Regions from separate parts of the Martinezella sp. CNPSo 3959 genome, predicted to be linked through region 1. Evidence: predicted binding sites of a transcription regulator. Region 1 holds the regulator's gene; the other holds the start of a gene.
The links. The regulator PhoB, encoded in region 1, activates phosphate uptake and scavenging genes when phosphate is short. The targets are predictions, from matches to a motif close to TGTCATNNANCTGTCAT.

Region 1 (5,445 bases):
CAGAACGTCACCTTCCTTGCCAGCTCCAATATCGATTCAGCCAACAAGGGCCAGATCGATCTGACGGTCGATGAGAAGGATCGCAAGATATCCGACCGCCAGGTCGCCTGGATGAAGCAACTCAGCGAAAGCGGTGCGCTTTACAAGGCCTTCAACAGCGGTCTCTTCCTGTCGGGCAACTCGAGCCGACCCGAAGCCGCCGGGCTCGGCGTCGCTCTGATCGGCTCGTTCTACCTGATGCTGACCGTTCTCGTGCTTGCCTTGCCGGTCGGCGTCGCCGCCTCGATCTATCTGGAGGAGTTCGCACCGAAGAACCGGCTGACGGACCTGATCGAGGTCAACATCAACAATCTCGCGGCCGTCCCATCGATCGTCTACGGCCTGCTGGGTCTCTCGGTCTTCATCAACATGATGGGACTGCCACGCTCTGCCTCGCTGGTCGGCGGTCTCGTGCTGAGCCTGATGACGCTGCCGATGATCATTATCGCCACACGCTCGGCGCTGCGGGCCGTACCGCCGTCGATCCGCAGCGCGGCGCTCGGTCTTGGTGCATCGCGCATGCAGATGGTCTTCCATCACGTGTTGCCGCTTGCGATGCCGGGCATTCTGACGGGCACGATCCTCGGGCTTGCGCACGCGCTTGGCGAGACTGCGCCGCTGCTTCTGATCGGCATGGTCGCTTTCGTCGCCAACTATCCGGCATCGCCGCTCGAACCTTCGACGGCGCTGCCGGTGCAGATCTACATGTGGGCGAGCGAAGCCGAGCGGGCCTTTGTCGAAAGGACGTCGGGTGCCATCATCGTGCTTCTCTTCTTCCTCGTCGCGATGAACATCGGCGCCATCCTGCTGCGCCGCCGCTTTGAGCGGCGCTGGTAAGGGAGGGCGCACGAAATGAACATGATGACGGAAGCCGCCAGCGAAAAAGCATTGTCCAGGAAGATGATGACGATCCCCTACAAGATGATCGGCCAGGACGTTTCTGTGTTCTACGGCGACAAGCGGGCGCTCTTTGACGTCAATTTGAAGATCCGCGCGAATACGGTTACGGCTTTGATCGGCCCTTCCGGTTGCGGCAAGTCCACCTTCCTGCGCTGCCTCAATCGCATGAACGATACGATCGAGACCTGCCGCGTCACCGGCAAGATCACGCTCGACGATCAGGATGTCTACGACGACAGCATCGACGTGGTGGAGTTGCGCGCCCGCGTCGGCATGGTCTTCCAGAAGCCCAACCCGTTTCCGAAGTCCATCTATGAGAACGTCGCCTACGGCCCGCGCATCCATGGCCTGCATCGCTCAAAGGCCGATCTCGAGCATATCGTCGAGCGCAGTCTTCAGAAGGCCGGTCTCTGGGGCGAGGTGAAGGATCGGCTCCATGATGCCGGCACGAGCCTGTCCGGCGGTCAGCAGCAGCGTCTGTGCATCGCCCGCGCCGTCGCGGTCAGTCCGGAAGTCATCCTGATGGACGAGCCATGCTCGGCGCTCGACCCCATCGCAACCGCCAAGGTTGAGGATCTCATCCACGAACTGCGGGAGAATTTCACCATCGTCATCGTGACGCACTCCATGCAGCAGGCAGCCCGCGTCTCGCAGCGTACCGCAATGTTCCATCTCGGCCACCTGGTCGAGGAGAACGACACCGATAAGATGTTCACCAATCCCGACGATTTCCGCACGCAGGATTACATCATGGGCCGTTTTGGTTGATGATGTCAGGCGCGCGGCTCATTTCACACAGTTCACCTTGAGGATAGAAAAATGGTCTCCACTCACATTCTCTCTGCCTATGACGAAGACCTGAAGTTCCTGACGCGCCGCATTGCTGAAATGGGCGGCCTGGCAGAGCAGATGGTTAGCGACAGCGTACGCGCGCTGGTCAACAGCGACACTGCCCTGGCCCAGAAGGTCATCTCCGACGACGTCGTTCTCGATCATGCCGAGCGCGAAGTCGGCGACAAGGCGATCGTCACCATCGCCCGCCGTCAGCCGATGGCGGCTGACCTGCGTGAAATCATGGGCTCGATCCGCATCGCCTCCGATCTGGAGCGCGTCGGCGATCTCGGCAAGAACACCGCAAAGCGCGTCATCGCCGTCCAGGGCACCGGTGTCCCGCGCCGTCTCGCTCGCGGCATCGAGCATCTCTCCGAACTGGCGCTGAGCCAGCTCAAGGAAGTTCTGGATGTCTACGCGACCCGCTCGCCGGACAAGGCCGTGTCGATCCGCGAACGCGACGAGGAAATCGACGCCATGTACACCTCGCTCTTTCGCGAGATGCTGACCTACATGATGGAAGATCCGCGCAACATCACCACCTGCACGCATCTTCTTTTCTGCGCCAAGAACATCGAGCGCATCGGCGATCATGCCACCAACATCGCCGAGACGATCTATTACATGGCGACGGGCGCGCAGCCGGAAGGCGAGCGCCCGAAGGACGATACCGCCAATACCGTCGGCGCAGTGACGGAATAATCCGAAAGCGAAGAAAGGAGACCATAGGCGCATGGTTCCGAGAGTTGCTGTTGTAGAAGACGAGGAAGCGCTCAGCGTTCTGCTGCGCTACAATCTTGAGGCCGAAGGCTTCGAGGTAGACACGATCCTCAGAGGCGATGAGGCCGAGCTGCGTCTCCAGGAGCGCATCCCCGATCTCCTGATCCTCGACTGGATGCTCCCCGGCGTGTCCGGCATCGAGCTCTGCCGCCGGCTGCGTATGCGGCCGGAGACGGAGCGTCTGCCGATCATCATGCTGACGGCGCGCGGCGAGGAAAGCGAGCGCGTGCGCGGGCTTTCGACCGGCGCGGACGATTATGTCGTCAAGCCGTTCTCGACGCCGGAGCTGATGGCCCGCGTCAAGGCGATGCTGCGGCGTGCCCGCCCGGAGGTTCTCTCCACGGTGCTGCGCTGCGGCGATATCGAGCTGGATCGCGAAACCCATCGCGTCCACCGCAAGAGCCGCGAAGTGCGGCTGGGGCCCACGGAATTCCGCCTGCTGGAGTTCCTGATGTCCTCGCCGGGCCGCGTCTTCTCGCGTTCGCAGCTGCTGGACGGCGTATGGGGTCACGATATCTACGTCGACGAACGCACGGTCGACGTCCATGTCGGCCGCCTGCGCAAGGCGCTCAATTTCTCCAATATGCAGGATGTCATCCGCACCGTTCGCGGCGCGGGCTACTCCATGGAGGCCTGATCGGGTATCCCCGATCAGGCATTCAACATAGCGGCGGAAACAGAAAACAGGCCCCAAGGGCCCGTTTCTTTTATCTCATCGATGGCGCGTCTCAGCCGCGTGGTTGCGCTGGCCGACGGCGTTCATGCACCGGCTGGTAGGCCAGGCGCTGATGGTAGGTGCAGTAAGGCGATGAATCTGGGCTTTCGTTGCCGCAGAAATGGAAATCGTCCTTCAGCGGATCGCCGACCGGCCACTTGCAGGTGCGCTCCGTCAGTTCCGTCAGGCCGAGGCGGCGGGAGATCGGAACGACGACGTTCGATGCCGGGCGATACTGGATTTCATTGACGGAATCGATCTCGATCTCTTCCTTCAGCATGGTTGCGCCCTGCTGGCGGGCAACCACCGTGCGGGTAGCAACGCGCGATCCGTAGGTCGCAGCGCGAGGTGCCGCTGCGCTTCGCTTCGGCGTGCGCGCTGCGGTTGTCGTGCCGCCCGCCTTCGCTCGGCCGGGGAGGTTCAGGCGATGTACCTTGCCGATAACGGCATTACGGCTCACGCCACCGAGCTGCGCAGCGATCTGGCTGGCGCTCAATCCTTCGGACCATAGCTTTTTCAGCTTCTCGACGCGTTCGTCTGTCCAATTCATGCCCTGTCTCCGCTGTCGCGTTTCCGATGGCAGAATCCCTCACCATTGCCTCGCATGGTATCGAGGCGCGAAACGCTCTAAAATTGTGGTGACTAGTTCCGCCGCATGCAGTCTAGCAATTGGTTTTTAACCTAGTGTGAGGCTGACTCCGTGACAAGAGTCGCGGGAATCTTGAGGAATCGATTTCGAGGTTTTCCCCAACTTGCTGTCCGGGCGTGGCATTTCTGCCATAGGCGCCGCCCGATGCATCTCTTTTGCCGGCAAGCGTTTTCTCGCACCTGCTAAAACGGCAGTTTTGTTGACATCGCGGTGCAAAACATCAATAGTGCCCAAGCCGCCGCAAGGCGGCATTTTTGATTTTTTCGGACCCGTTTCATCAAATGGAAGCGATCGGTCCTTAAAGTTGTGATCAGGAGATATGGCCATGGCCGAGACCACGCCGCTTTACGACACCTACTTGCGCGCTCCGCTGCGGTTCGAGCGAGGCGAGGGCGTCTGGCTGGTCACTGAGAATGGCGAACGCTACCTCGATTTCGCAGCCGGCGTCGCGGTCAATTCGCTCGGTCATGCTCATCCCCATCTTGTCGCCGAGCTGAAGGCGCAGGCCGACAAGGTCTGGCACCTGTCCAACCTCTATGAGGTGCCCGGCCAGGAGAAGCTGTCGAAGCGGCTGACGGAGGTGACCTTCGCCGACAAGGTGTTCTTCACCAATTCGGGCGCGGAGGCGCTGGAGTGCGCCATCAAGACTGCGCGGCGCTATCAGTTCGCCAAGGGGCATCCCGAGAAGTTCCATATCATCACCTTCGAAGGCGCCTTCCACGGCCGCACCATCGCAACGATCGCCGCCGGTGGCCAGGAGAAGTATATCGAAGGCTTCGGCCCGAAGGCACCGGGCTTCGACCAGGTGGAGTTCGGCGATCTCGATGCCGTGCGCGCCGCCATCACGGATGCGACGGCTGCGATCCTGATCGAGCCGGTTCAGGGCGAGGGCGGCATCCGCCCGGCGACCAACGAATTCCTGCGGGGGCTGCGGGAGATCTGCGATGAGCACGGCCTGCTTTTGATCCTCGACGAAGTTCAGTGCGGTGTCGGCCGTACCGGCAAGCTCTTTGCCCATGAATGGTCCGGCATCAAGCCTGACATCATGGCGGTCGCCAAGGGTATCGGCGGCGGTTTCCCGCTCGGTGCGTGCCTTGCGACGGCAGAAGCTGCTTCCGGCATGAAGGCCGGCACGCATGGCTCGACCTATGGCGGCAATCCGCTTGCCATGGCAGTCGGCAATGCGGTTCTCGATATCGTGCTTGCCGAAGGCTTCCTGCAGCATGTGCGCGATGTCTCGCTGGTCTTCCGCCAGGGGCTCGCCTCGCTCAAGGATCGTTTTCCTGACATCATCGAGGACGTTCGCGGCGAAGGCCTGATGCTCGGCATCAAGGCGGCCATTCCGCAGGCGGACCTGCTGCAGGCGATCCGTGCCGAGCGTCTGCTCGGCGTTCCGGCCGGCGATAACGTCATCCGCCTGCTGCCGCCGCTGGTCGTCACTGCCGAGGAAGCACGCGAAGGTTTCGCTCGCCTGGAGCGCGCTGCCGAGCGTGCGCGCGCTGCCCGCACCAAGAAATCGGCTTGAATTCAA
Region 2 (5,445 bases), on a different contig from region 1:
AAGACATGCTTGCGATTGCCTGAGGGTCTCGGCCGGCTGACCGGCGGCAACGGCGTGCCGCTCGATCTCGGCTTGCAGAGGACCGAGGGCGAAAGTTGCAAAAAGGGCTGCGAGGAGATTGGAGATCATGTCTGTACCTTGTCGGAGATCTGTTCGAAGCGGGGAGGGACGTGCCCCGGAGTAGGGGCACCCCATGCATCAGGCGCTTTCGGCCTTGTCGCGCGTCTTCAGCAGGCTCCAGCCGACGCCGCTTGCAATGATGGCGAAGGTGATGCCGAGCGAGAGGGCGGCGGGGAATTTTTCGAGACCCAGCATGTCGGCGACGAAGATCTTCGAACCGATGAAGACGAGCACGATGGCGAGCGCCGGCTTCAGATATTGGAAGCGGTGGATCATGGCGGCGAGCGCAAAATAGAGGGCGCGCAGGCCGAGGATCGCGAAGATATTCGACGTGTAGACGATGAAGGGGTCGGTGGTGATCGCGAAGATCGCAGGAACCGAATCCACGGCAAAGATCACGTCTGCCACTTCGATCAGCACGAGCGTCATGAAAAGCGGCGTGATGAACCAGACCATCTTACCGGTCTGCGGATGCGGCTGCTTGATGAAGAAGCGTTCGTCGTGATGATTTTCGGTGACGTTGAAGCGGCTGCGCATGAATCGCACCAGCGGGTTCTTCGACACATCCGGCTCGGCATCCTTCACGACCAGCATCTTGATGCCGGTGATGATAAGGAAGGCCGCGAAAACATAGAGCAGCCACGAGAATTCGGCCACCAGTGTCGCGCCGACGCCGATCATGATCGCGCGCAGCACGATGACGCCGAGAATGCCCCAGAAGAGCACGCGGTGCTGATAGAGGCGGGGCACGGCGAAGAAGGCGAAGATAAGGGCAATAACGAAGACGTTGTCGAGAGCCAGCGTTTTTTCGACGACGAAGCCCGTCATATAGGCAAGGCCGGAATCGGCGCCGAGATACCACCATACCCAGCCGCCGAAGGCGAGGCCAAGGGTGATATAGAACACGGAGAGCTTGATGCTCTCGCCGACGCCGATCTCCTTGTTTTCCTTATGCAGGACGCCAAGATCGAAAGAGAGAATGGCGATGACGAGCGCCAGGAAGCTCATCCACATCCAGAGTGGCTTTCCCAGCCACTCGACGAAGAGCAAAGACGTTTCCATGAGAGAAAACCCCTGTCGGCGCGGTGTCGGAAACGGTCCGACATCGCAAGAGCGCCGACGGCTCTCACCAGAGGGGCCCGGACCAGCGGGTTGGCCAATAGCTGGGAAACGACTGTTTGCCTTTCAAGGGGCTTGCGCGCATTTTGCGGCAGAGCGGCAACATCATTTGCCCGTCTCATCCGTGGCCCGACCGATGTGAATGCCGTAAATGCTTGCCCTCTCCTGTGCGACGAAATCCGCCAGGGCGGGGGGAATTTCGACGTGACCGCTGTGCCGCCCGAGGATGTGGAATCCTTTTGGAAGACAGGTTGCGATGCGGTCGATTATCTTTTCATAATCGACAACAAGCATCTCCCGTCCCGCCATGAGGCTGAAAAGCTCCGCGTCGGCGATAACGTGCTCATTTTCGCAGAACCAGTAGGAGGAGATCGTCAGGTCGGGAATATAGCCGATCGGTGCCGGCAGGTTTCGTTGCTCGAACTGGAAACGCCCAGGCAGTCCTGCAGCCGATATCAGTTCCCGGGCGAGAGAAAGCTGATGTTCGGATATGTCCAGACCGTGAAGCTGAAGCTCGGGATTGCCGGCGAGATAAGCAAAGGCAAGGCTGAAAGCACCGGAGCCGCAGCCGAGGTCACATACTCTCCTATATTTGTGAACAGTTGCCTCAAGGCTGGTGAGCGCCCGCAGGCATTTCAGGGAATTCCGCATCCCGAATGCACGCATAAAGGCATCGGCGGCGCGGCTATAGTCGAATATCTCTATCTGACGCCTGCTTTCGACGGCATTGCGCAAGGCGATGGAATCGTTGCTTGGATGATACAGATGATTGCATCTGAGCAGGACTTCGGCAAATTCTTCGAAATGCCGCGTCTGTACATCCGTGGTCATGCAAGCCGATCCTCGCCAAGGAGATTGTCTCTGGTATGATTGGAAGGGCTGTATGCGCAGAAAGCAACCCCTCAAAACTAGCCCTTGACGCTCCACAGGGCACAGCCGCGTAGCGGTGACCGCCAAGCGCCTTCGCCATATCAGCCGTGTGGCAAATGAACCGGAAATCCCTCGAAGGTCTTGAGGGTATCGAGCACGATCGCCGTCTTCACATGCTGGACCGATTCATGCGGAAGCAGCACGTCGTTGACGAAACGGGAGAGATCGGTGAGCCCGCGGGTGGCGACCTTCAGGTGATAGTCCATTTCGCCCGTTAACGCATAGGCTTCCAGCACCTCGGGCAGACCGTTGATGAGCTGCGAAAACCGGCGGGCATTATCGCGATTATGAGTGGCGAGCGTCACCGAAATGACCACGAGCATGTCCAGCCCCAGCTTCTGTCGGTCGAGGTTGGCCTGGTAGCTGCGAATATAGCCCTCCGCCTCCAGCCGTGTGCGGCGGCGCGAGCATTGCGAAGGGGATAGTGCGATGCGTTCACCCAGTTCGTTGTTCGTCAGTCTGCCGTCTTTCTGAAGCTCCTCCAGCAGGCGTAGATCCAGTTTATCGAGCTGTTCTTCCATTGCGAAAAATCCTCAAAATCCTCACGAAACGTGCGTAATATTTGCTCTTTCGGTAAAGATGGCAAGTTTTCACTCACTACGATCGGCGTAGCTTGCATGGCACTGGATTGCGGATGACGACGAATTGACAGGACCGTTTGCATGTATGCGCAGCATTTTAGGTGCGGCGCATACAATCAGGATTGCTTATCGGTTTCTGTTGTGGAATTAGCGGTTGAGAAAGTTGACCTTCTTTTACATGATTGTCATCTGGCTTTTATATGTGGGGAGCGGGAAGCAACCAAACGCAGGGGGTATAAATGCGTAAACTTCTTCTCGCCATGATGTCTGCGACCGTAATGTCCGGCGCAGCCCATGCAGCGACAGTCTATCCGTTGGACCGGGCAACGGTACTCGCCGGCTCTCCGTTCGATTTCAAGGTGGAATTCAGCAAGGTCGTGAAGCCGGAAGACGTGAAGGTCACGGTCAACGGCGAAAGCTACGATGCGGTTTTCGGCAAGGCGGCCGATTTTGTCGCCGAGGAGAAGGGTGCTGAGGACAAGGTTCTCGGATCTGCCCTGATCCTGCGTGGCGTCAAGCTCGCAAAGCCTGGCCAGTACAAGGTCGAGGTTGCTGCTGGCGACGAGAAGAAATCCGTCAATTGGGATGTCTATGGCACTTCGGCGACGCCGAAAGCCAAGAACATCATCTTCCTGCTCGGCGATGGTCTCTCGGTTGCGCATCGCACCGGCGCCCGCCTCATGTCCAAGGGCATGACCGAAGGCAAGGCCAATGGCCGCCTCGCCATGGACGACATCCCGCCGGTTGCCTTCATCGGCACCTCTTCGACCTCGGCGATTGCCACCGACAGTGCCAACACCATGTCGGCCTATATGACCGGCCACAAGTCGGCCGTGAACGCCCTCGGCGTCTACGCCGACCGCACGCCGGCGAGCCTCGACGATCCCAAGGTCGAGACCATCGGCGAGGCCCTGCGCCGCACCGGCAAGAAGTCGCTCGGCATTGTGACCACGGCCGAAGTCGAGGATGCGACGCCGGCAGCGCTCGTTTCCCACACCCGCAAGCGTGGCGACAAGGCCGATATCGTCGGCATGATGTATGACGTCAAGCCGGATGTCCTGCTCGGCGGTGGCTCGGCCTATTTCCTGGCGAAAAGCGTGCCCGGTTCCAAGCGCAAGGACGACAAGGATTATATCGCGCTCTTCAAGGATGCCGGCTATGCCGTTGCGACCGACAAGAACGAATTGGCGGCTGCTGCCGGCTCGAACCAGGACAGGCTGCTCGGCCTGTTCCACACCGGCAATCTCGACGTCACGCTCGACCGCGAATTTCTGAAGAAGGGCACTGTCGACAAGTTCCCGAACCAGCCTGGCCTTGTCGATATGACCAAGGTCGCGCTCGACAAGCTTTCCAAGAACCCGGACGGCTTCTTCCTGATGGTCGAGGGTGCCTCCATCGACAAGATGAGCCATCCGCTGGATTGGGATCGCGCTCTGGTCGATACGATCGAGTTCGACAAGGCCGTTGCCGTCGCCCGCGAGTTCCAGGCCAAGAACCCGGATACGCTTGTTGTCGTCACCGGCGACCACACGCATGGCGTCTCGATCATCGGCACGGTCGACGATAACAAGCCGGGCACGGAAATGCGCGAGAAGGTCGGCACCTATGCGGCGGCCGGCTTCCCGAACTATGAGGACAAGGATGGCGACGGCTATCCGGACCGCGTCGACGTTTCGCGTCGCCTGTTCATGGCCGCCAATAACGGCCCTGATCACTACGAGACCTTCCGTCCGAAGCTCGATGGTCCTTTCGTTCCGGCGATCCAGAACGAGAAGAAGGAATATGTCGCCAACGAAGCCTACAAGGATGTGCCCGGTGCCGTCTTCGTGCAGGGCAATCTTCCGAAGGACGAGGACAGCGGTGTCCACGCCGTCGACGACGTCGTGCTGCAGGCGGCAGGCCCCGGTGCCGAAGGCTTCCGTGGTTACATGGAACAGAGCGATGTCTACCGCGTGCTGGCCGATACTTTCGCGCTCGGCACCGAAAAGATGTAAGTCCTGACAGGCCATGTGAATAGGGCAGGCGGTGTCGAAACCGCCTGTTTTCTCCATTTTTATGAGGGTACGCGATGTCGAAGCATCAGATCGCCACCATCAATCGTCGAGACTTTCTGGCCGCCGCCGCAGCCTTGCCTGTCATGGGCATTGCGGTACGTGCCAATGCCTCGGAGAAACTAGGCTTCGGCGAGCTCTACAAGAGTTTCGGTCCGCTGGGGCTCGAATTTTCCGACAAGGTCAAGCAGTCGAGCGGCAAGGACGTCGCCATCAATGGCTTCATGGCACCGCCCTTGAAGGCGGAGGCGGCTTTCTTCGTGCTCACGGAAATCCCGATGTCGCTTTGCCCCTTCTGCTCTTCCGATGCCGACTGGCCAGATAATATCGTGGTCGTCTATCTCTCGTCCAAGCAGACATTCGTGCAGTACAACGCGCCGATCATGGCGCGCGGCGTGCTGGAGTTCGGTTCGTGGACCGACCCCGAAACCGGCTTCATCAGCCAGCTGCGTCTCAGGGACGCCTCGTTCAAGACCGTTTGATCCTCATGCTCGCTCTCGATGTTTCCGGCCTGAGGATGCAGTTCCCCGGTCTTGCCGCGCCGGTTCTCTCCATCGACCGCTTCCATCTGCCAGCGGGCGGTCGGCTTGCGATCACGGGTGCGTCCGGCTCGGGCAAGAGCACCTTCGTCAATGCGATTACCG

Region 2: the regulator PhoB is predicted to act here: its motif matches at 2,934-2,950, upstream of AC13RE_RS22685 (alkaline phosphatase).

Annotation. Positions count from the first base shown of each region.
Region 1 is NZ_JBXSOV010000004.1:27,711-33,155, forward strand. Features, by position in the region: gene pstA (phosphate ABC transporter permease PstA) at 1-876, shown strand, start outside; gene pstB (phosphate ABC transporter ATP-binding protein PstB) at 892-1,707, shown strand; gene phoU (phosphate signaling complex protein PhoU) at 1,759-2,472, shown strand; gene phoB (phosphate regulon transcriptional regulator PhoB) at 2,504-3,187, shown strand; gene AC13RE_RS12590 (GcrA family cell cycle regulator) at 3,279-3,815, opposite strand; gene AC13RE_RS12595 (aspartate aminotransferase family protein) at 4,240-5,439, shown strand.
Region 2 is NZ_JBXSOV010000013.1:34,027-39,471, reverse strand. Features, by position in the region: gene AC13RE_RS22705 (hypothetical protein) at 1-129, opposite strand, end outside; gene AC13RE_RS22700 (TerC family protein) at 199-1,182, opposite strand; gene AC13RE_RS22695 (SAM-dependent methyltransferase) at 1,345-1,974, opposite strand; gene AC13RE_RS22690 (Lrp/AsnC family transcriptional regulator) at 2,211-2,690, opposite strand; gene AC13RE_RS22685 (alkaline phosphatase) at 2,990-4,744, shown strand; gene AC13RE_RS22680 (hypothetical protein) at 4,819-5,283, shown strand; gene AC13RE_RS22675 (ABC transporter ATP-binding protein) at 5,289-5,445, shown strand, end outside.